3 regions of the Arthrobacter sp. BE255 genome follow, and region 1 is predicted to be linked to each of the others. Evidence: riboswitches for the same ligand, from Rfam matches in the RefSeq annotation. Region 1 holds a riboswitch; each other region holds the start of a gene.
The links. Region 1 has a riboswitch for thiamine pyrophosphate ahead of thiC (phosphomethylpyrimidine synthase ThiC). Riboswitches for the same ligand answer to the same signal wherever they lie in the genome.
Positions count from the first base shown of each region.

Region 1 (7,084 bases):
ACGGAACGGTGCTTGTCCGTGGTGAACTCGCGCAGGTCATGGACCTGCAGGTCCAGCAGGCCATCCTGGCGGGCCTTGCCGATAAGGGACAGCTCCAGGGGCGCCAGGTATTCCGGGAAGATGCTGACGACGTCGATTCTCATCTACGCGTCGTCCCCCGGTCCGGCGGCACCGGCGTCGTCGGCGTTGACGTCAAACAGGCCGTCCGGCGGAGTCAACAGGACAAACCCTTCGGCGACGTTGACCTCGGGGACGATCTGTTCCACGAACGGAATCAGGATTTCCTTGCCGTCCGGGGCTTCGACCACCAGCAGGTCCTGGACGGGCATGGTGTGCAGGGCCGCGATCTTGCCTACCACCTGTGAGCCGACCCGGGCCTCGAGGCCCACCAGCTCGTGCTCGTACCAGCCTTCGTCGTCATCTTCGTCCAGCTCTTCGGTTTCGATGAACAGTTTGGCCCCGCGGAGGGTCTCCGCTTCGTTCCTGGTCTCGATCGCGTCGAAGGCGAGGAGCAGGATGTCCTTGTTCCAGCGGGCACTGACCACGGTCAGGGGACCAACCGAAGCGGGTTCCACCACGAACTCGGTGCCCGGAACGAACCGGTCCGCCGGCGCGTCAGTCAGCACCTGGACCGTCACTTCCCCGCGGATTCCATGCGGTTTGCCGATTCGTGCCACCTGAAGCTGCATCTGTTCCTCTGTTCATGGTTGTGCCGGATTAGGCGTGATGGTGAAAGCACTCCGGCCCCTCCACCGTTGGTGGAAGGGCCGGAGCAAAAGACTGATAGTGCCGAGCGCTTTAGCGGCGGCGGTCGGTGTCGACGACGTCGACCCTTACCGGTTCGCCGTCGGCCAGTGCCGCCACAACCGTGCGCAATGCGCGTGCCGTGCGGCCCTGACGGCCGATCACCCGTCCGAGATCGTCCTGATGAACGCGTACCTCGAGGGTGTCCCCACGGCGGTTGTTCTTCGAGGTGACCTTGACGTCTTCCGGGGAATCAACGATTCCGCGGACCAGGTGTTCGAGCGCTTCAGCCAGCAATCTACTCAGCCTCGGTGGTCTCTGCTTCGGCCTCGGCCGGGGCGTCGGACTGCTTGGACTTCTTGGTGATCGCTTCCGGGATGATCACGGAACCCTTCTCCGGAGCAACGAAGGCAACCTTCGGAGCTTTGGTCTTCAGGGTGCCTTCCTGGCCCGGGAGGCCCTTGAACTTCTGCCAGTCACCGGTGATCTTGAGGATCGCGGCAACCTGCTCGGACGGCTGTGCGCCCACGCCGAGCCAGTACTGGGCACGCTCGGAGTCAACCTCGATGTATGAGGGCTCTTCGGTGGGGTGGTACTTGCCGATTTCTTCGATTGCACGGCCATCACGCTTGGTGCGTGAGTCTGCAACGACGATGCGGTAATACGGTGCGCGCATCTTGCCAAAGCGCTTAAGGCGAATCTTTACGGCCACTTTTGTGGTCACTCCTGTTTCAGAAAAGGGGTGAACCCGACGTTCTGCACCCGTGGGGCGGGCCATACTTGAGGGTTCGAAGGACAGGATCCGGACGCGGAGAGAGGGGCCACGCAGATCGAGTACCTGTTTATTGTGCCAGATCAGGGCCCGGATTTCGACTTGGCGCGGATCCGCCGGCCCTGCGGCAGGGCAGCAGGAGCCTCAGGAGGACCAGACGTACAGCCCGGTGCGGTCGGCGTCGTCAACTGCACCCGCCAGCTCCGCGAGCTGCTGCACGTATTTCCTGGCCTCTGACGCACCAAACGGCATGTCGTCCTGGGCCGCCCATTGTTCGGCGACATCGTCCAGAACATTGCCTTCGCCTTCAGTTTCGTAGCTGAGCAGTTCCGCCAGCGCACGCACCATGGCAGGCGGAACCCCGAGCAGCGAATCGCTGGCCACGTCAACCATGGCCAGCTCGTAGTCTGCTCCCCCGGCGTGCACGGCAGCGCCGGCGAGATCCCCGAGCTGTTCAATCTCGAAGTCGCTGATCCCGGGGATCCGAAGACCGGCAGTGTCGGGGGAACCGCCGTCATCCAGGATCCCGGCACGCTTCAGCGCGGCGTCGTGGGTTGAAACAAAGATTTCGGTGAAGCCCATGGGAATCGCCCTCATTCCGTCGACGGTGCGGCCCTGGCGGGCAGCTTCACGGGCTGCCCCGGCCGTTCGGACTCAGCCTAGTACACCGCCTGGCGCACATCCGGCCGCCGCACCCGGCTAGCGGACGGCGACCCGGATGCGGTTGCGCCAGGGATCTTCGAAGCGCAATTCAGCTCCGGTGTGGTGGCTGGCCACCCCGGCGACTTTCAGCCGGTCGGCAAGTGCTCCGACGTCGTCTCCCGACGGCACTTCGATGAGCACCTCACCCAGGCCGAGGGTGTCCTTCCGGGGACCGGCGCCGCGGCTGTTCCAGACATTCATGGCCATGTGGTGGTGGTAGCGGCCGGCTGAGACAAATAGCGCCTGCCCGTGCCAGCCTGCGGTTTTTTCGAACCCCAGCGTTCCCACATAGAAGTCCTGGGCGGTATGGACGTCGCCGACCTGGAGGTGGACGTGCCCCACTCCCGCGGCTGTCCGCTGCTGGCCCTCGACCGACTCCTGGGTGAGGTGCTGCTCCAGGTAGCGCTGGGGAGGCAGGGCCAGGCTGTCCATGACCACCTCAGTCCCGTTCCACGACCAGTTTTTGCGCGGCCGGTCCCAGTAGAGTTCGATTCCGTTGCCCTCCGGATCGTTGAAGTAGAAGGCTTCACTGACCAGGTGGTCCGCGCTGCCGGTGAAGGAGCGCGGCTCGTATTGGGCCGCGGATGCGACGGTGGCCGCCAAGGCTGCCTGGTCCTCAAAGAGCAGGGCCGTGTGGAACAGGCCGGCTTCTCCCCTGCCGGGAAGGTTCAGCCCGGGACCGGCGGCGAGATGGACCAGGGGCTTTCCGAGGCGGCCCAGATAGAGGCCGCCGTCCTGTTCGGCCACCACGTCGAGGCCCAGCGCGCGCTGGTAGTAGTCGGTCATGAGCTTCACGTTGCCCACCTTCAGCATCACCGTGCCCATGGTGAGCTCGGCAGGTAGAAGGTCCTGGCTGGTGGATTCTGCGGTCATCGAAAACTCCCGGTCCGGTGGCCGCCGGGTTTCGGTGGCCTCTACTCTTCTAAATTACTTGAAGCTTCAATTTATTCCCAGTGGCGCCGGTGTGATCTTCAACCGTCAGCGGATCAGTTCTCCGCGCAACACAACGTTCGTGAGCGAGGCGACCGTGGCAGGCACCTGCCGCGGGTCTTCCCGGCAGACCACCACGTCCGCGCCGGCTGCCTCCGAAATCCCGTCAGCACCCAACCAGCGCCGCGCGCCCCAGCAGCCTGCGTCCAGCGCCGCCGCCGGCGGAAGGCCCGCCCGGTGCAGCGCCAGGATTTCGTCGGCGATCCGCCCGTGCCGGATCACGCTTCCCGCGTCCGTCCCGGCATAAATCTTCACGCCGGCCTCAAATGCTTCCAGTATGCGTTCGGCCCGGCGCTCCCATAATGCCCGCATGTGGGCGGCGTACCGCGGGAATTTGGCTTCGGCCTGGCGGGCGATGTCCGGGAAGGTGTCGATGTTGATCAGGGTCGGCACAATGGGCACGCCCTGCCCGGCGAGCCGCGGAAGGTGGCGGGGCAGCAGTCCGGTGGCGTGCTCGATGCAGTCGATGCCGGCGTCGAGCATCTGGTCCAGGGTGTCTTCGGCGAAGCAGTGGGCGGTCACGCGGGCGCCCTCGTCGTGCGCCGCCTGCACGGCGTCGCGGACGACGGCGTCGGGAAACGACGGCGCGAGGTCGCCGGCGTCGCGGTCGATCCAGTCCCCCACCAGTTTGACCCAGCCGTCGCCGGCCCGTGCCTGCTTGCGCACCGCCTCGACCAGGCCCCCAGGCTCAACTTCGACGGCGAAGTCCCGCAGGTAGCGCCGGGAGCGGGCAATGTGCCGCCCGGCACGGATGAGCCTGGGCATGTCATGCCGCTGCTGCAGCCAGCGGGTGTCACTCGCCGCGCCGGCGTCTCGGACCAGGAGGGTGCCGGCGTCGCGGTCGGTGCGGGCCTGTTCTTCGGCCACCTCATCCGGCACGGCGCCGCCGGGTCCCAGGCCGATGTGGCAGTGGGCATCAACGAACCCGGGGAGGACCCAGCCGTCGAGCACAACATCCGGTGCGGTGGCGGGCCGGTGGAACGTGAGGCGGCCGTCGACGGACCACAGCCCCTGCCGTTCCTGGAACGGTCCGGTGAGCACAGTTCCGCTGAATTCGATGATTCCGGCCATGGCACCAGCCTAATCCGCGGAAGACGGTGCGGTGGTCACGGCAAGGACGCCCCGCCCGGACCTGTGGTAGCTTCTTCTAGACCACACGGGAGCCCTTGCAGGGGCTGAGATCGGGCTGACGCAGCCTGCGACCGTTGAACCTGTCCGGGTAATGCCGGCGAAGGAAGTGAGTATTCATTGAGTACACAAGAAACACAGCTGATCCCTGCCCAAAATGAGGCCGGGGCATCTGAAACCCAGTCGCTGAAGTCGCACTCGCTGGCATTCATCAACGACGAAGCCACCGGAATCCGCGTGCCGGTGACCGAGATCGCGCTGGAGCCCTCGCCCAACGGCGAGGCCAACGGTCCTTTCCGGACCTACCGCACCGCCGGCCCGGGCAGCGATCCGGTGGTGGGCCTCAACCCGTTCCGCTCAGAGTGGATCGCGGCCCGCGGCGATACGGAGCCTTACAGCGGCCGGGAACGGAACCTGCTCGACGACGGCAAGTCGGCCGTGCGCCGCGGCGCTGCGTCCGCGGAGTGGAAAGGGGCTCAGCCGGTGCCCCGCCGCGCCGTCGAAGGCCGGACAGTCACCCAGATGCACTACGCGAAGGAGGGCCTCATCACTCCGGAGATGCAGTTCGTCGCCCTCCGCGAAAACTGTGACGTGGAGCTGGTCCGCAGCGAAGTGGCCGCGGGACGTGCGATCATCCCCAACAACATCAACCACCCTGAATCCGAGCCGATGATCATCGGCAAGGCCTTCCTGGTGAAGATCAACGCCAATATCGGCAACTCGGCTGTGACCAGCTCCATCGCCGAGGAAGTGGACAAACTCCAGTGGGCCACCCAGTGGGGCGCCGATACTGTCATGGACCTTTCCACGGGGGATGACATCCACACCACCCGTGAATGGATCATCCGCAACTCCCCCGTGCCCATCGGCACCGTGCCCATTTACCAGGCGCTGGAGAAGGTCAACGGCGAGGCCAACAAGCTGACGTGGGAGGTCTTCCGCGACACCGTGATTGAGCAGTGCGAGCAGGGCGTGGACTACATGACCATCCACGCCGGCGTGCTGCTGCGTTATGTGCCGCTGACGGCCAACCGCGTCACCGGCATCGTCTCGCGGGGCGGCTCCATCATGGCCGGCTGGTGCCTGGCCCACCACCAGGAGAACTTCCTGTACACGCACTTCGACGAGCTGTGTGAAATTTTCGCCAAGTACGACGTCGCGTTCTCGCTTGGCGACGGACTGCGGCCGGGTGCCACGGCAGACGCGAACGATGCCGCCCAGTTCGCCGAACTGGACACCCTCGCTGAACTGACCCAGCGGGCCTGGGAATTCGATGTGCAGGTGATGGTGGAAGGCCCGGGCCACGTGCCGTTCCACCTGGTCCGGGAGAACGTGGAACGCCAGCAGGAGCTGTGCAAGGGAGCCCCTTTCTACACGCTCGGGCCGCTGGTGACGGACATAGCACCTGGCTACGACCACATCACCTCGGCCATCGGCGCCACGGAAATCGCCCGCTATGGCACGGCGATGCTCTGCTACGTCACGCCCAAGGAACACCTCGGCCTGCCGAACAAGGACGATGTAAAGACCGGCGTGATCACCTACAAGATCGCCGCCCACGCCGCCGACCTCGCCAAAGGACACCCCGGCGCGCATGAACGCGACGACGCCCTCTCCAAGGCCCGGTTCGAGTTCCGTTGGCGGGACCAGTTCGCTCTGTCCCTGGACCCGGTGACCGCGGAAGCCTTCCACGACGAGACGCTGCCGGCCGAGCCGGCGAAAACGGCCCACTTCTGCTCCATGTGCGGCCCGAAGTTCTGCTCCATGCGGATCAGCCAGGACATCCGGGATGAGTACGGTTCAGCGGAATCACAGGCCGCGCTGGCGGAAATGGCGGCCGGGATGCGCGAAAAGAGCGAGGAGTTCCTCGCGGCAGGCGGAAAGGTCTACCTGCCTGACCTGGAGGTACCCCAAGCCGCCCGCCGCTAGCGGGCTTGAGGCTCCGTCCGGCTGGCATTTGGGGGCTGGCCGGACGGGGTGCACCTCAACAAAGTACGCGGGTCAGGACGCCCTGGGCTGCCGCCGCCGGCTGACATCGGCTATGAAGGAACGGACGTAGCGGTCGCCTTCGGGGGAATCCTGCGGGCGGTGACCTCCCGCAGCATGGCGGTGCAGGGCGCCTGTTTCCCTGAGGTACCCGGCGATCTCTTCGTAAAGGGGTTCCCAGCCGCCCGTCAGGACCAGGGTGGGGACTCCGGGAACGATCTGCAGCGGCGCTTCCCAGGAGGGAGCCTGAAGCCGGAGCCGCCGCGCGGCCCGTTTTTCCTCCTGCGTGGCCGGCTCCTCGAGGTCCGCCGCGTAGACGCGGCGGATGAACTCCCGCTGGAAATCCTCATCAGCCAGTTGGTGGCGGACATCAAAGAGCGGCTGCATGAGTTCCCGGTGCGCCGCCGTCGCCGGCAGTTCCGCCGTCAGGGACAGGCACGCCGGCTCCACCAGCGTCAGCGAATACACCAGGTCCGGACGTTCGACGGCTGCCATCATCGCCGAGATCGCCCCTTGGGAATGCGCCACAATGTGGCCGCCGGCGGCGCCCCGGCCGTCGTCGGCGAGGGACCTCAGGATGATCGCGGTGTCCTCGGCGAAGGACGATTCCATCGGTTCAGCCACAGGATCGAAGCCGTGACGCCGCAGGAACAGGGCGTCGTAGGCCAGGGCCATGCCGTGCTGCCGGGGCCAGGCAGCCGAGCCGAAGCTTCCGGCGCCGTGCACGAACACTACCCTCTGCTTGAACATGACCCAACCCTA
Region 1 covers NZ_JAVDWK010000001.1:693,125-700,208, reverse strand. Annotated here, with positions in the region: gene trmD (tRNA (guanosine(37)-N1)-methyltransferase TrmD) at 1-143, opposite strand, end outside; gene rimM (ribosome maturation factor RimM) at 144-689, opposite strand; gene J2X42_RS03235 (RNA-binding protein) at 799-1,041, opposite strand; gene rpsP (30S ribosomal protein S16) at 1,043-1,456, opposite strand; gene J2X42_RS03225 (hypothetical protein) at 1,661-2,098, opposite strand; gene J2X42_RS03220 (VOC family protein) at 2,216-3,091, opposite strand; gene J2X42_RS03215 (amidohydrolase family protein) at 3,197-4,279, opposite strand; TPP riboswitch at 4,355-4,462, shown strand; gene thiC (phosphomethylpyrimidine synthase ThiC) at 4,457-6,265, shown strand; gene J2X42_RS03205 (alpha/beta hydrolase) at 6,338-7,072, opposite strand.

Region 2 (7,084 bases), on a different contig from region 1:
GCGGATGTTGTTACGCGCCATTGGGTACACGACCTTCTGCTTAGAAACCGATTTCCCGAAACTATCAAGATGTTTCAGGAAGATCAATGGTTGCTGTGCAGAGGTTCCGCAGCAGGGGTTCCTGCGCACGGACGCCTGGCCGCAGGACTAGCCGCCGACGAAACTCCAGGTCCCGGCCCACACCGCTGCGGCGACCGCGGCGGCGGCCATCAGCGCCCCGCCGGCCAGGACCAACACATCGAGCCGGCTGTAGGTGGATTCTCGCGCCCAGGTCCGGTCCCCGCCGCCGAAGCCGCGCGCCTCCATAGTGACCGCGAGCCGCGACGCCCGGCGGATGGCTTGGACCAGGAGCCCGAAGCTCTGGCCCAGCGTGGCCTTGAGCCGCTGCAGCGGGTTGCCGCGCGAACCCACGCCGCGGGCGCGCCGGGCCATGCCGATGGTCTGCCATTCCTCGGCCATCAGGCCCACCAGCCGCATGGCCGCGAGCGTGCCAAGCACAAACCGGTGCGACAGCCGGGCTTTCTGGGCCAGGGCGTCGGCGAGGTCCGTGGGGTCGGTGCAGCTCATGAGCAGGACGGCCGGCAGCGCGATCGCCAGGCCGCGAAGCATAAAGCCCAGACCCAGCTCGAGCGAGCCTTCACTCATGGACCAGATGCCGACGTCGAGCAGTGTCCTTCCGCTGTCCGGCGCCAGGATGGAGGTGCTCCAGCCACCCACGGCAGCGGCGAGGATCAGCGGCCAGCCGCGCTGCCACAGCAGCGTCAGCGTCAGCCCGGCCAGCGGGAACAGCAGCAGCTCACAGACGAGGGCCACGGAGGCGGACACCCAGTCGATGGAGAGCGCCAGCACCACGGTCATAAAAACGACGGCGGCGAACTTGCTCAGCGGATTGGCCCGGGTCAGCAGGGCCCGGTTTCCCGCAAGGGTCAGTTCCTGCCTCATGGGGCCACCGCCTCGGTGGTGCCGAGCCGGAGCTCGGCGCCGCCCAGGACTGCACTGAATTCGGCGTCGTGCGTCACGGACACCACGGCGGTGCCGGCGTCAAGCAGTTCGGAGAGGAAGGAGGCCAGCTCGGCCCAAGTGTTGGCGTCCTGGCCGAAGGTCGGCTCGTCCAGGACCAGAACCTGCGGATGCGCGGCGAGCACGGTGGCCACGGACAGCCGCCGCTTCTCACCGCCGGAGAGTGTGTACGGGTTGGCGTCCACGAGCTCGGTCAGCCGCAGCCGCTCCAGGAGTTCATCCACGCGTTCCTCGCCGTGGCCCACATGGCGCGGCCCGAACATCAGCTCGTCCAGGACGTTGCCGGTGACAAACTGGTGCTCCGGTTCCTGGAAGACGGTTCCAATGCGGGCAATCAGCTGCTCGGCCTTCCACTTGTAAGGGTCGATGCCGGCCCCCCGGCTCAGATCCACGGTGGCCGAAACATTGCCCCCGACCGGAGCCAGCAGCCCGGCGAGGGTCAGCGCAAACGTGGACTTGCCGGTGCCGTTGGGCCCGGTGATGGTGAGGGCCTGCCCTGCCCGGACCTGCGCCGAAATGTCCTGCTGGACAGGCACCGGCGGGATGGTTTTGAAGCGCCGGCGGCGGGGCCGTTCACGCGAAACGGCCAGGTCCTCGGCGGCCAGGAGGAGATCGCCGGTGCCGCCGGAAACCCGGCTGCGGGTGGCGGGGACAAAGCCCGGCACCCACACACCCGCGGCGATCAGCATGTTGCGCGCCTCGGCGAGGACCTGGTCCGGCGGCCCGTCGAGCAGCACCGCGGGATCGGCCGCGGAGCCGGGCTGCAGCACCACGATCCTGTCCACCAGGTCCTTCCAGACGGACACCCGGTGCTCCACCACAACCAGCGTGGCTCCGGTCTTGTCCAGGCAGCGGCCCACGGCGTCGCGGACTTCCAGCACGCCCGCGGGGTCCAGGTTGGCGGTGGGCTCGTCCAGCAGGATCAGGCCCGGCCTCATGGCCAGGATGCCGGCCAGCGCCAGGCGCTGCTTCTGCCCGCCGGAGAGGGCCGACGTCGGGTGGTCCAGCGGCAGGTGGGAGAGTCCGACGTCGTCAAGCGCCTCGTGCACGCGCGTCCAGATTTCGTCGCGGGGCACGGCGAGGTTCTCGGCGCCGAAGGCGACGTCGTCGCCCACCCGGGAGAGAACCACCTGCGTTTCGGGGTCCTGCTGCATCAGCCCGGCGCGGCCGCGCCGTTCACGCGGGGACGCGCCGTCGATCAGCAGTGAACCGGACTCGTCGGAATCGCCGGCCTCGCCGTCGTCGTTAATGTCCCCCAGCACCCCGGCGAGGGCATGCAGCAGCGTGGACTTGCCGGCGCCTGAAGGGCCAAGCAGGAGCACCCGCTCCCCGGGCCGGATGTCCAGGTCCAGGGCGCGGACCGCGGGCCGGGACCGGCCGGCGTGTCGCCAGCCCCAGCCGCGGGCGGTGACGGCGGCGGGCCGCACCGCGGCGGATGCGGCGCCGTCGTGAGCTGCGGGCATCAGGAGAAGACAGGCTCCGTCGCTGCCTTGCGGGACGCGAAGGAGCTTAGTACGCCGGTCCTGGCCAGGCCGCGGGTGGCGATCCAGGACAGGGCGCCGGCGATGACCGCACCGGAGATGGCCGTGAACACGATGTACGCGAGCTTGTCACCGCCGGCGTAGGCGATGTTCCAGCCCCAGGGGGCGAAGGAGTCGTTCAGGCCGCAGAAGAGTCCGGCAGCGGCGCCTGCCAGCAGCGATACGGGCAGGTTGAACTTCTTGTAAACGAAGACCGCGAAGATGATTTCGGCGCCGAGGCCCTGGACGAAGCCGGAGAACAGCACGGAGGCGCCGTATGGCGAGCCCATGATCAGTTCACCCATGGCGGCCACCGTTTCGCAGAAGAGGGCGGCGCCCGGCTTGCGGATGACAAGCATGCCCAGCACGGCCGGGATCATCCAGCCGCCGGCGATCAGGCCGGTCAGCGGCGGGTAGACGGCGTTCATGGGCGGCGAAACAGCGGCGGCACCCTGGGACCAGGCCCAGAAGATCACGCCGCCGGCGATGGCGATGAGGGCGGCCACCACGATGTCCACGATGCGCCAGGTGTTGCCGGTCTTTTTGATTGCTGCAGTACTCATGTGATCCTCCTGGGGAACAGGAGGGGAAAGTGTCCCGGCGACCGGCTGGATGCCGGCTGCCGCACACTTCGAGAACTCGACTCCCTTGCGCCGGTACTAGCCGGATCAGGTTCGAGGGTCTGCGGCTGTCCCGCACTCTCAGCGCCCACCTGCGGTTCCCTGGCAATGCCAGTGATGCCCGACGGCGGCGCTCCCCTGTCGTTGAATAATCTGCCCTGATGGGCGTGGTCCAGTTTACACCGCAGGGGCGGTAGATTGTGGGCCATGACTGCCAATAACCCGACTGTGACTGCCTTCAATCCCGATTCGACCGTGCCCCAGCCGGCGGGCCTGCTCGAGGCCCTGATCGGCCGGATCGAAGCCGAGATCAGCGAGCTGCAGTTCCCGCATTTCAGCAAGGACGACTCCCTCAACCTGGGGCTTCTCCTGGTGGAGTTGGGAAAGACGCGCCGGCTTCCCATCGCGATCGACATAACCAAGGGCGACCAGGTGCTCTTCCATGTGGCACTGGACGGCGCAACCCCGGACAACGAGCACTGGATCCGGGCCAAGCAGCGGACCGCGGCCAGGTATGAGGTGCCGTCGCTGCTGGTGGGCCTCCGCGGCCGGCTGCACGGCGGCCGGATTGAGGACCACGGCTGGTTCGACGAAACCACCTACGCCCCGCACGGCGGTTCGTTCCCGGTGTATGTGGCCGGCGTGGGTGCGGTGGCCACCGTCACCGTTTCGGGACTGCCGCAGCAGCAGGACCACGACCTCGTGGTGGAGGCCCTGCGCGAAATCCTGGGTTCCATGCGCGCCGAGTGAGCCTGGCCGGCAGCCGGCCGTCCTGAACCTGGCGGTTGACACCTGCTCCGGATGCCACAAAGATTGAATCGCTCCGGAAAGCGTTTTCTCGCCGAGGAAACAGCCGTGGAAGCAGCAGCCGGAGCCGACAGCCTCAGGAGGGCGTGCCCATGCGCAGCCAGCACACCATCGACCGTGAAGCCCTGGTCCGCCGCCACAACGTGGAACAGCGGAACCTTGACCCCCGCAGCCCTGTGTCCGTGGGCAACGGCGAGTTCTGCTTCACGGTGGACCTCACAGGGCTGCAAACCTTCCCGGCCGAGTACCCCGTGGGCGCGCGCAGCGAACTTCCGCCCGGGACGCTGCTCGGCACGCAGTCCCAGTGGGGCTGGCACTCCCTTCCCGCGGCAGAGCACTACGGCCTGGCCGGTTCCACGGTCCTCTACGATTCCCCCCGCGGCCCGGTCCCCTACGTGGATATGGTGGGCGACATCGTGGACGGGCAGGAAACCGGGTCCTCCCGTGCTGAAACCTGGCTCCGGGCCAACCCGCACCGCCTGGACCTGGGCCGGATCGGGTTTGCGTGGGCGGACCCGGACCCGATGGCAGGCGGGGCGCGGCCGCTCGTGCCGGCAGACGTCGTCGACCCCGCCCAGACCCTGGATCTCTGGACCGGGACAGTCACCAGCACCTTCAGCCTCCGGGGCCACTCGGTCAAGGTCACCACCGCCTGCCATCCGGACCGGGACCAGGTGGGCCTGGTCGTGGAGTCCCCGGCCCTTCAAGAAGGCCTCGTGGTCACCGTCGCTTTTCCTTACGGTTCCGACGCCTGGCACGACGCAGCGGACTGGAACCGGCCCGATGCCCACACCACCAGGCTGGCGGGACCCGCCGGCACCGGGACCGGCCAACAGCTGTGGACCGTGGACCGCGGCCTGGATGGATCGGGGTACCAGGTCACGGTGTCCGGCCAGTGCCTCCGCCTTGACCAGCCGGGCCCGCACGAACTGATGCTAAGACCGGCAGGCGGACAGGACGTCCTGGACCTGGCGGTCCAGTTCACCAGCACGGGCCAGGGCGACTGCGTCCTGCGCGGCACCGGCGGGCTGCCCGGGCCGGACTCCGGAACCGCCGTCGTCGAGGCCTCCCGCGCCCACTGGCCGAAATTCTGGCAGTCCGGCGGCGCCGTCGAGCTGAACGGCACACCGGACCCCCGCGCGACGGAACTCGAACGCAGGATCGTCCTCTCCCAGTACCTCACCGCGATCAACTGCGCCGGCTCGCTGCCACCACAGGAAACAGGGCTGGTCTGCAATTCCTGGCGCGGCCGTTTCCACCTGGAAATGCACTGGTGGCACGCCGCGCATTTCGCGCACTGGAACCGGACGGAACTGCTGCTTCCCAGCCTCCGCTGGTACGGGACCATCCTGGAACCGGCCCGGCAGACGGCCAAGGCGCAGGGGTTCGACGGCGTCCGCTGGCCCAAGCAGGTAGGCCCGGACGGGCGCGAGAGCCCCAGTCCGATCGGCACCTTCCTGATCTGGCAGCAGCCGCACCCCATCCACCTGGCCGAGCTTGCCTACCGGGCCGGGCCGTCCCGGGAACTGCTGGAGGAATTCGCGGAGATCGTCTTCGAAACGGCCACGTTCATGGCCAGCTTCGCGCACCCCACCGCCCGCGGCTTCGAGCTTGGGCCTCCACTGATCCCGGCGCAGGAAAGTTATGAGTCCGTCCGCGGCACCGTCACCAACCCCACCTTCGAACTGGCGTACTGGCAGTGGGCCCTCCGCACCGCCAACGCCTGGCGCGAACGCCTGGGCCTGGATCCGCGGGAGGACTGGAAGGCCGTTGCGGACGGCATGGTCCGGCCGCGGACCGTCAACGGCGTCTACGCGGCGATCGACGTCGAGCCCTTCACCATCCGCACGGACCACCCCTCCATGCTGTGTGCGCTGGGGGTGCTGCCGCAGACAGACCTCATCGACCCGGAGACCATGCGCGCCACACTCGCCGACGTCCTCGCCGACTGGGACTGGGACAGCACCTGGGGCTGGGACTACCCGGTGATGGCCATGACCGCAGCCCGGCTCGACGACCCGGAGACCGCCATCGACGCCCTCCTGCAAGGCGCCGGGAAGAACACTGCGCTGCCCAACGGACACAACCGGCAGACGGATTCCCTCCCCCTCTACCTGCCCGGAAACGGCGGGCTGCTGGCCGCCGTCGCCCTGATGGCGGCGGGCTGGGACGGCGGGCCGGACCGGCACGCCCCGGGTTTCCCGGCCGGCTGGACGGTGGCCTGGGAAGGCCTGGTGCCGGCGCCCTAGGCGGCAAGCCACGGGGTGACCGTGGCGTGGCCCCCGGGCGGCCCTGGCGCTGTCGGCCGGGCCAGCCGATGCCGCTAGGCTAGGGGAAGTCCTGAATTCGAGACGCAAGGAGGCACCGGAATGAACTTATTCATCAAGCTGCTGGGCACGGGCATCAGCCTGCTGGCCGGATTCGCCGGCACCAAGGCCGTAGACGCGATCTGGGAAAAGACCACCGGCAACAAGCCGCCGAAGGGCGGAAAGGACGATGTTCCCACAACGCTGCGCTCGGCACTGACGTTCGCGCTGATCTCCGCTTCGGTGAGTGCCGTCATCCAGGTCCTCGCCAACCGCGGCACCCAGCGTGCCATCACCCGGTTCGCGAAGAGCCAGGACATCGTCTAGGCCGCAAGCAGAAGCCGGGCTGCAGTCAGTCCGGCCGGCCGCCGTCGGAAGCATCCTCCCGGGACGCTTTGGCGGCGGCTTTCTGTACCACGGCCTCCAGCTCATCGGAGCTGAGCAGCTCCCGGTGCAGGTGCTTGGTGCGGTACCCGGCCCGGCCCACCATGTGCGCGGACACGGGCACGGTGAGCAGCTGGAAGATCCAGGCGACCAGCAGCACCGGCCAGACCCACCACGTCCGCATCTGCAGGCCGATGGACGCCAGCAGCAGGAACAGTCCCAGGACCTGCGGCTTGGTGGCGGCGTGCATCCTGCTCAGGAGGTCCGGGAAGCGCAGCAGGCCCCCGGCCGCGGCCAGGGACATCAGGGCCCCCACGACCATAAAGACGGCGGATACGGCGTCAATGACGGTGTCCACGACGGTTGGCTCAGGACTCATGGGGCTGCTCCCGCCGGTCGGCCACAAAGCGCGCCACGGTCACCGACC
Region 2 covers NZ_JAVDWK010000005.1:21,577-28,660, reverse strand. Annotated here, with positions in the region: gene J2X42_RS10520 (sugar ABC transporter substrate-binding protein) at 1-21, opposite strand, end outside; gene J2X42_RS10515 (energy-coupling factor transporter transmembrane component T) at 148-942, opposite strand; gene J2X42_RS10510 (ATP-binding cassette domain-containing protein) at 939-2,483, opposite strand; gene J2X42_RS10505 (ECF transporter S component) at 2,483-3,103, opposite strand; TPP riboswitch at 3,168-3,310, opposite strand; gene J2X42_RS10500 (heme-degrading domain-containing protein) at 3,368-3,910, shown strand; gene J2X42_RS10495 (hypothetical protein) at 4,060-6,216, shown strand; gene J2X42_RS10490 (DUF4235 domain-containing protein) at 6,337-6,600, shown strand; gene mnhG (monovalent cation/H(+) antiporter subunit G) at 6,626-7,036, opposite strand; gene J2X42_RS10480 (monovalent cation/H+ antiporter complex subunit F) at 7,026-7,084, opposite strand, start outside.
Region 2: it holds a riboswitch for thiamine pyrophosphate, as region 1 does, so the genes downstream of both, J2X42_RS10505 (ECF transporter S component) here and thiC (phosphomethylpyrimidine synthase ThiC) in region 1, are expected to answer to the same signal.

Region 3 (7,084 bases), 350 kb from region 1:
GCGGCGGCGGGTGCGGGTCCGGCTGCGGCGCGTCCGTGACTGGTCGCCGTCGGCCGGGGCTGATGCTGCCGGTTCCGCGGCGGGACCGGTGCCGGCGGTCGCCGCGTCGGAGGTACGACGGCGGCGCTCGCCCGAGCGGCCTGCCGTTTCCGACCCGGCGCGGCGGCTGGATGACCGTGCGCGGTCGCGGCTGCCGTCACGTCCGGCGTCGCGTCCGCTGTCTTTTGCGCCGTCGCGTCCGCCGGAGCGGGAGTTCTTCTTGCCCGTTTCGCCCAGGTCCTCAAGGACTTCGGCGTCAACGCCGGCGAGGGTCCGCTTGTTGCGGGGCAGGCGGCCCTTGGTTCCCTCCGGGATGTCGAGCTCTTCGTAGAGGTGCGGTGAGGAGGAGTACGTCTCGACCGGCTCGGGGACGCTCAGGCCCAGTGCCTTGTTGATGAGGCCCCAGCGGGGCATGTCGTCCCAGTCCACAAACGTGACGGCGGTGCCCTTGTTGCCGGCGCGGCCGGTGCGGCCCACGCGGTGCAGGTAGATCTTTTCGTCTTCGACGCACTGGTAGTTGATGACGTGGGTGACGTCGTCGACGTCGATGCCGCGGGCGGCGACGTCGGTGGCCACCAGGACGTCGACCTTGTTGTTGCGGAAAGCCCGGAGCGCCTGCTCGCGTGCGCCCTGGCCCAGGTCGCCGTGGATGGCGGCGGCCGCGAAGCCGCGGTCCACCAGTTCCTCGGCCACCTTCGCGGCGGTCCGCTTGGTCTTGGTGAAGATGATGGTCCGGCCACGGCCCCTGGCCTGCAGGATGCGGGCAACTACCTCGATCTTGTCCATGCTGTGGGCGCGGTAGATGAGCTGGCGGATGTCGCGCTTGGTCAGGCCCTCGTCGTCGGGGTCGGCCGCACGGATGTGGGTGGGCTGGGTCATGTAGCGGCGGGCCATGGCGATGACCGGGCCGGGCATGGTGGCGGAGAACAGGAGCGTCTGGCGTACCGCAGGAGTACCGGCGATCAGGGTCTCGACGTCCGGCAGGAAGCCGAGGTCCAGCATCTCGTCGGCTTCGTCCAGGATGACGATCTTGACGTTCTTCAGGCTCAGGTGCTTCTGCTTGTAGAGGTCGATCAGGCGGCCGGGGGTGCCGACGACCACTTCGACGCCGTTCTGCAGGGCCTCCACCTGGGGCTCGTACGCGCGGCCGCCGTAGATGGTGGCGATGCGGGCATTGCGCTTGCGGGAGGCGGTTTGGAGGTCGTTGGCCACCTGCACGGCAAGTTCGCGGGTAGGAACAATTACCAGGGCCTGCGGGGCGCCCGGCACTGCGAGCTTGTCGAAACCGGGGTCATCGCGGCCCACCACGCGCTGGAGCGCGGGGATGCCGAAGCCCAGGGTTTTGCCGGTACCGGTTTTGGCCTGTCCGATGATGTCATGGCCCGAGAGCGCCACCGGCAGGGTCATGGCCTGGATCGGGAACGGGTGGGTGATCCCGGCGTCGGCCAGGGACTCCACGATATCGGCGCGGACGTTGAAGTCGGCGAAGGACTTCTCCTCGATCTCGTGCGGCTTTTCATCCGAGATAATGGTTTCTTCCGGCTCGAGGGTCTCGGTGCCGGAATCGTCAATCAGGAGCTGGTGGGTATGCAATTCACTCACAGGGGAGTTTCCTTATTCATTTGGGCATTGGCGCTGCCTGCTCAACGGGCCGGCCAACGTGGCCGTTCCGGAGCACGCTCGAAGCGCGCAAGCAAATCCAGTGGAAGCCGATCGCGGGCTATCTAATGCTGGCACTGGTGACCAGCGGGTGTATCTCAAGATCGCGTAGGGGCGGGCTTGTTGAATTCAAAATCAAGGAAATCAACGACCGGGCATCCATATCTACTTCTTCAGTCTACCGGCAAGGACTCCTAATCCCGGCTTTGCCCCTTCGGCAGCCCTGCGGCTAACTGACCAGCTCGAAATGGACTTCCCGCGTGGCGATGTCCGAGGAGAGAAGCCGGACCCGGACCTTCGTGCCTGATTCGAGGTCTCCGGCGCAGCGCGCGGTGACTGCGGGTTCGGCTATCTGGATGATCCCGGACGGGCCGTTACCGTTCCTTCCATTGCCGTTGCCATTTCCGTTGGAGCCGTTGCCGCCGCTCTTTTCATTCCCGTCCTTCTGCGGCTTGGACCCGGAAATGACGATCGCGTCGAATTCCTGTCCGACGTGGTTGACCAGCAGGGCAGCTTCGACGGTGTCCAGGGCCAGCCGCTCCATCCGGGCGGCCAGCTGGTCGGAGCCGGCCATGATCCCGGGCAGGGAGGGCAGGGCCTCGCGTGCCCAGCCCGGGACGGCCCTGCCGTTACTGAGGGCGTCGCAGATCACCAGCACAAAACGGTCCACGAGGCGGCGGAGCGGGGCTGTGGTGTGGGCGTAGGCTGCCCCGATCGCGGACTGGATGGCGTCGTCCGGGATCCCGCCGTCGAACGCCGTGTAGCTGGCACCGCGGAAGAGCATTCCGGCCGAGTGCATGATGGCCAGTTGCCGGGGGTCGGTGGGGTCGAGGGTGCGGAGGTACTCCCCGTAGCCGGCCTTTCCGTCCCAGGGTTTGCCCAGCGCCTCGGTCTGCAGCCGGAAGTGCCGCAGGGACCGTTCGTCAGGTGCCGGCATGGTCCGCAGGATGCCGACTTTGCCTTCGAGCATCAGCGTGGCGGCGGCCATCCCGGTCATCAGCGAGATCTGGGCGTTCCAGTCCTCCACGGGGAGCTGCGGAGCCGCGGCGATCCGGTAGCCGCCGTCGGGAAGCTGGACGATCTCCTGCTCGGGCATGTTCAGGCTGGCGCCGTCGCGTTCCCGTTCCAGCTCAACGCGTTTGAGGCCCACTTCCTTCAGCAGCTGAAGCACCGGTGAAGCTGTTCCGGCGTCGAGTTCGGCCTGCGCCCCCTTGTAGCTGAGTTTGGCCCGGCTGCGGACACGCGCCCTCTGGACGGCCACGGCGGTCACCTGGGCAGCCGGGTCCAGTTGGAAGTCCCAGACGAAGGCAGAGCAGAGCTGGCCTGCCAGGAGGCTTCCGGCCCCCTCGCTGATGACCTCCGGATGCAGCGGGATTCGGCCTTCCGGCGCGTAGAACGTCTGTCCCCGGCGGCGGGTCTCGGCGTCCAGCGGACCGCCGGGCGCTACGAAAGCGGGAACGTCGGCGATGGCGTACAGAACCCGGTAACCGCTTCCGGCCGGCTCAATGAACAGTGCCTGGTCAAGATCGGTGGACGACTCCGGATCGATGGTGAGGAAGTCAACGCCGGTCAGGTCGGCGTCCGGAAGCTGCCGGGCTGCGACGGCTGCCTCGGCATCACGGACCGCGTCTGCCGGATAGGCGCCCGGCAGTTCCAGTTCGGTCCGCAGCGCGCCCAGTGCCTCCTCGAGGGCATTGTTGTGCTCGTGGACGTTAGGGGCCAACCGATGATGTGACACGAAAATCAGGGTAGCCCGATTTTCGCCGATAATGCACGCAATCGGTCCCCCGGCCCGCAGTCCTAGGAGTCGGCGGCGTCCAGGGCCGCCAGGAGCGCCGACGCGGCCGCGGCAGGGTCCGCGGCTTCGGTGATGGCCCGGACCACCACTACCCTGCTGGCACCCGCTTCCACCACCTGCTCCACGTTGCCCAGGTCAACGCCCCCGATGGCAAACCAGGGCACGGTTGCCCCGCCGGAAGCGGACCCGGCCCGCTTCACCGCTTCCGCCGCATACTTCACAAGATCAAGCCCGACGGCGGCCCGGCCGGGTTTGGTGGGTGTGGCCCAGACCGGTCCAACACAGAAATAGTCGAGTCCGCCGGCGGCGGCCGCGGAGGCGGTGATGGCGCCGTCGATCTGCGCGGTGGTGTGGGTGGACAGCCCGATGACGCCGGCGTCCTGGACGAGCGAACGTGCCGCAGCAAGCGGAAGGTCCTTTTGGCCCACATGGAAGACCGGCGCCCCCGACAGCACCGCGACGTCGGCGCGGTCGTTCACGGCCCACAGCCGCCTGTGGCGCTCGGCCGCCTCTTTCAGCACTGCCAGCAGCTCAAGTTCCTCGGCCGCCTCGATGGTCTTGTCGCGGAGCTGGATGATGTCCACCCCGCCGGCGAAGGCCGCATCCACAAACCCGGCGAAGTCGCCGCGGTCCTTTCGCGCATCCGTGCACAAGTACAGCCGGGCGCTGCTGAGGGCGTCGGACCGGAGTGCGGTGTTGGAAAAGGCGGTGCTGTTGGAAAGGGCGTGGTTCATGGAAACCAGACTAGTTCCTCTAAACTGGGCAGGTACTGCGGGAGCCCGTGGCAGCTGTCATAAAGCGGCCGGGCTGAGAGGGCGTCAGAGCCGACCGCTTGACCTGATCCGGCTAGTACCGGCGTAGGGAAGGAAACAGATGCTCCCCCCAACCGGAAGTCCGTCCGCTGCGGCTCCCGCTGAGCTGCAAGCCGATGTCGCCGTTATCGGTGGAGGCGTGATCGGCCACGGCATCGCCTGGGAGGCCAGACGCTCGGGCCGTTCGGTGGTGGTCATTGATGACGCCCCCGGTTCCGGCGCCAGCTGGGCTGCGGCCGGCATGCTCGCCCCGGTGAGCGAGCTGCACTACCAGGAGGAGGACCTCCTGGAGCTGATGCTTGAATCCTCGGCGCTGTGGCCGGCATTCGCCGCGGACCTGGCCCGCGACGCCGCGGCTGACGCCGGCTACCTGGCCACACCCACGCTCGCCATCGGCGCGGACGCCGCCGACCGCCGGGCCCTGATGGACCTGCGGGCCGTACAGCAGGCCCACGGGCTGGACGTTGAACCGCTGACGGTCCGTGAAGCCAGGAGCCGCGAGCCGCTTCTGAGCCCTGCCATCTCCTGCGCCCTGGACATTCCCGCCGACCACCAGGTGGACCCGCGCAAGCTTGTGGCGTGCCTGCGTCAGGCGTTGGCCAGCCACGGGGAAGATCCACGTTCCGCCGTCACCGGAGCGCTCGACGCTTTCGCCGTCGTCGACCGCGCGTCGTCCCTGATGTGGGAGGACGGCCGGGTCACCGGCGCCAGGCTGGCGGGCGGGGGACTGGTGACCGCCGGGGAAACCGTGGTGGCCAACGGGCTGCACGCGGCCTCCCTGGACGGATTGCCTGCCGGGCTCCGGTTGCCGCTGCGTCCGGTGCACGGGGATATCCTCCGGCTGCGCGTCCCGGACCACCTCCGCCCGCTTGTCACTGCCACCGTCCGTGGCCTGGTCCGGGGTGTGCCGGTGTATATCGTTCCGCGGTGTGACGGCACAGTGGTGATCGGGGCCACCCAGCGCGAGGACGCCCTGGCTGCTTCCGGCCCGGAGCGCGGCGGAGGCGCCGCCGGCGTTTCGGCGGGCGGCGTCTACCAGCTGCTCCGCGACGCCCAGGTGCTGGTGCCGGCCGTCGCCGAGCTGGAGCTGCTGGAAAGCACGGCCAGGGCCCGCCCCGCCACGCCGGACAACGCGCCGCTGCTGGGCCGGGTCAACTTCCCTGAAAGCCGCGGACACGTGCCCGGCCTCATCGTGGCCACCGGCTTCTTCCGCCACGGGGTGCTGCTGACGCCCGCAGCGGCCACCATCTGCCGGGATCTCATGGACGGGCGGACGGATCCGCGTTGGCACCCGTTCAGCCCGGCCAGGTTCTCCGGCCGCCCTTCCACCGTTCAACCCATCAAGGAACATGCATGAACATCACCCTCAACGGTACACAGCACGCCGTGTCCGACGGCGCCTCCATCACCACGCTGGTCAGCCAGATCACCGGCCGGCCCCTTGCCGCCAACGGACAGGCGACGGACGGCCGGAAACTGGGTGTCGCCGTCGCACACAACTCCGAAGTAGTACCCCGAAGCCAGTGGTACGTCACGGCGCTCGCCGACGGTGACGACGTCGAACTGGTCACCGCAGTCCAGGGAGGCTGAAGCATGACCGAAACCATCAACGCCACCAACCGGGCCGGGCACCCGGACCCGCTGATCATCGACGGTGTGGAACTCGGGTCGCGCCTGATCATGGGCACCGGCGGAGCCCCGAGCCTGGACGGACTTGGCGCGGCCCTGCTGGCCTCCGGGACGGAACTGACCACCGTGGCCATGCGGCGGTTCTCGCCGGCCGAGACAGGCTCGCTGTTCCAGCTGCTGGTGGACCACGGAATCCGGGTCCTGCCCAACACGGCGGGCTGCTTCACGGCCCGCGACGCCGTCATGACGGCCGAACTGGCCCGCGAAGCGCTGGAAACGGACTGGGTCAAGCTGGAGGTGATCGCCGACGAGCATACTCTTTTGCCCGATGCCGTTGAGCTGGTGGACGCCACCGAACAGCTCGTGAACCGGGGCTTCAAGGTGTTTGCCTACACCAATGACGATCCTGTGCTGGCCCTGCGGCTCGAAAACCTTGGCGCGACGGCGGTCATGCCGCTGGGCTCGCCCATCGGTACCGGACTGGGCATCCTCAACCCGCACAACATCGAGCTCATCGTGTCCCGCGCCTCGGTGCCCGTAGTGCTGGACGCCGGGATCGGCACGGCCTCGGACGCTGCGCTCGCCATGGAACTGGGCTGCGACGCCGTCCTGCTGGCCACAGCGGTTACCCGTGCCCAGAACCCGGCGGTCATGGGGGAGGCCTTCAAGCACGCAGTCATCGCCGGTAGGCTGGCGAAAGCGGCCGGGCGGATACCGCGCCGTGAGCACGCCCTGGCGTCGTCGGCCATGGAAGGCCGGGCAGAGTTCCTCTGACCATCTCCCCGCCGCCGCCCACCGGCGCCGCTCCCGCACGACGACCCGAGGGAGACAGCTGTGGGCGGCAAGCAAGAGATACTCACCAGGTCCGGCATCGACGAGGCGCTGGACGGCCTTCCGGACTGGCGGTACCGCCTCGGCGGACTCGTGACGGTCTACAAAACGCCGACGGCGGCGGCAGCGCTGCAGCTGATGGCCGCCGTCGGACGCCTCGCCGAAGAACAAAACCACCACCCGGACCTCGACTGGCGGTATAACCGCGTCTTCCTGCGGTACACCTCCCATGACGCCGGCGGTGAGGTCACCTCCCGGGACGTGGCGGCAGCCGCCGCGGCAAGCGCGGCCGCAGCCGACGTCGGAGCAACAGCGG
Region 3 covers NZ_JAVDWK010000001.1:347,645-354,728, forward strand. Annotated here, with positions in the region: gene J2X42_RS01675 (DEAD/DEAH box helicase) at 1-1,641, opposite strand, end outside; gene J2X42_RS01680 (RNB domain-containing ribonuclease) at 1,928-3,436, opposite strand; gene thiE (thiamine phosphate synthase) at 3,499-4,230, opposite strand; TPP riboswitch at 4,258-4,377, shown strand; gene thiO (glycine oxidase ThiO) at 4,370-5,665, shown strand; gene thiS (sulfur carrier protein ThiS) at 5,662-5,898, shown strand; gene J2X42_RS01700 (thiazole synthase) at 5,902-6,711, shown strand; gene J2X42_RS01705 (4a-hydroxytetrahydrobiopterin dehydratase) at 6,772-7,084, shown strand, end outside.
Region 3: it holds a riboswitch for thiamine pyrophosphate, as region 1 does, so the genes downstream of both, thiO (glycine oxidase ThiO) here and thiC (phosphomethylpyrimidine synthase ThiC) in region 1, are expected to answer to the same signal.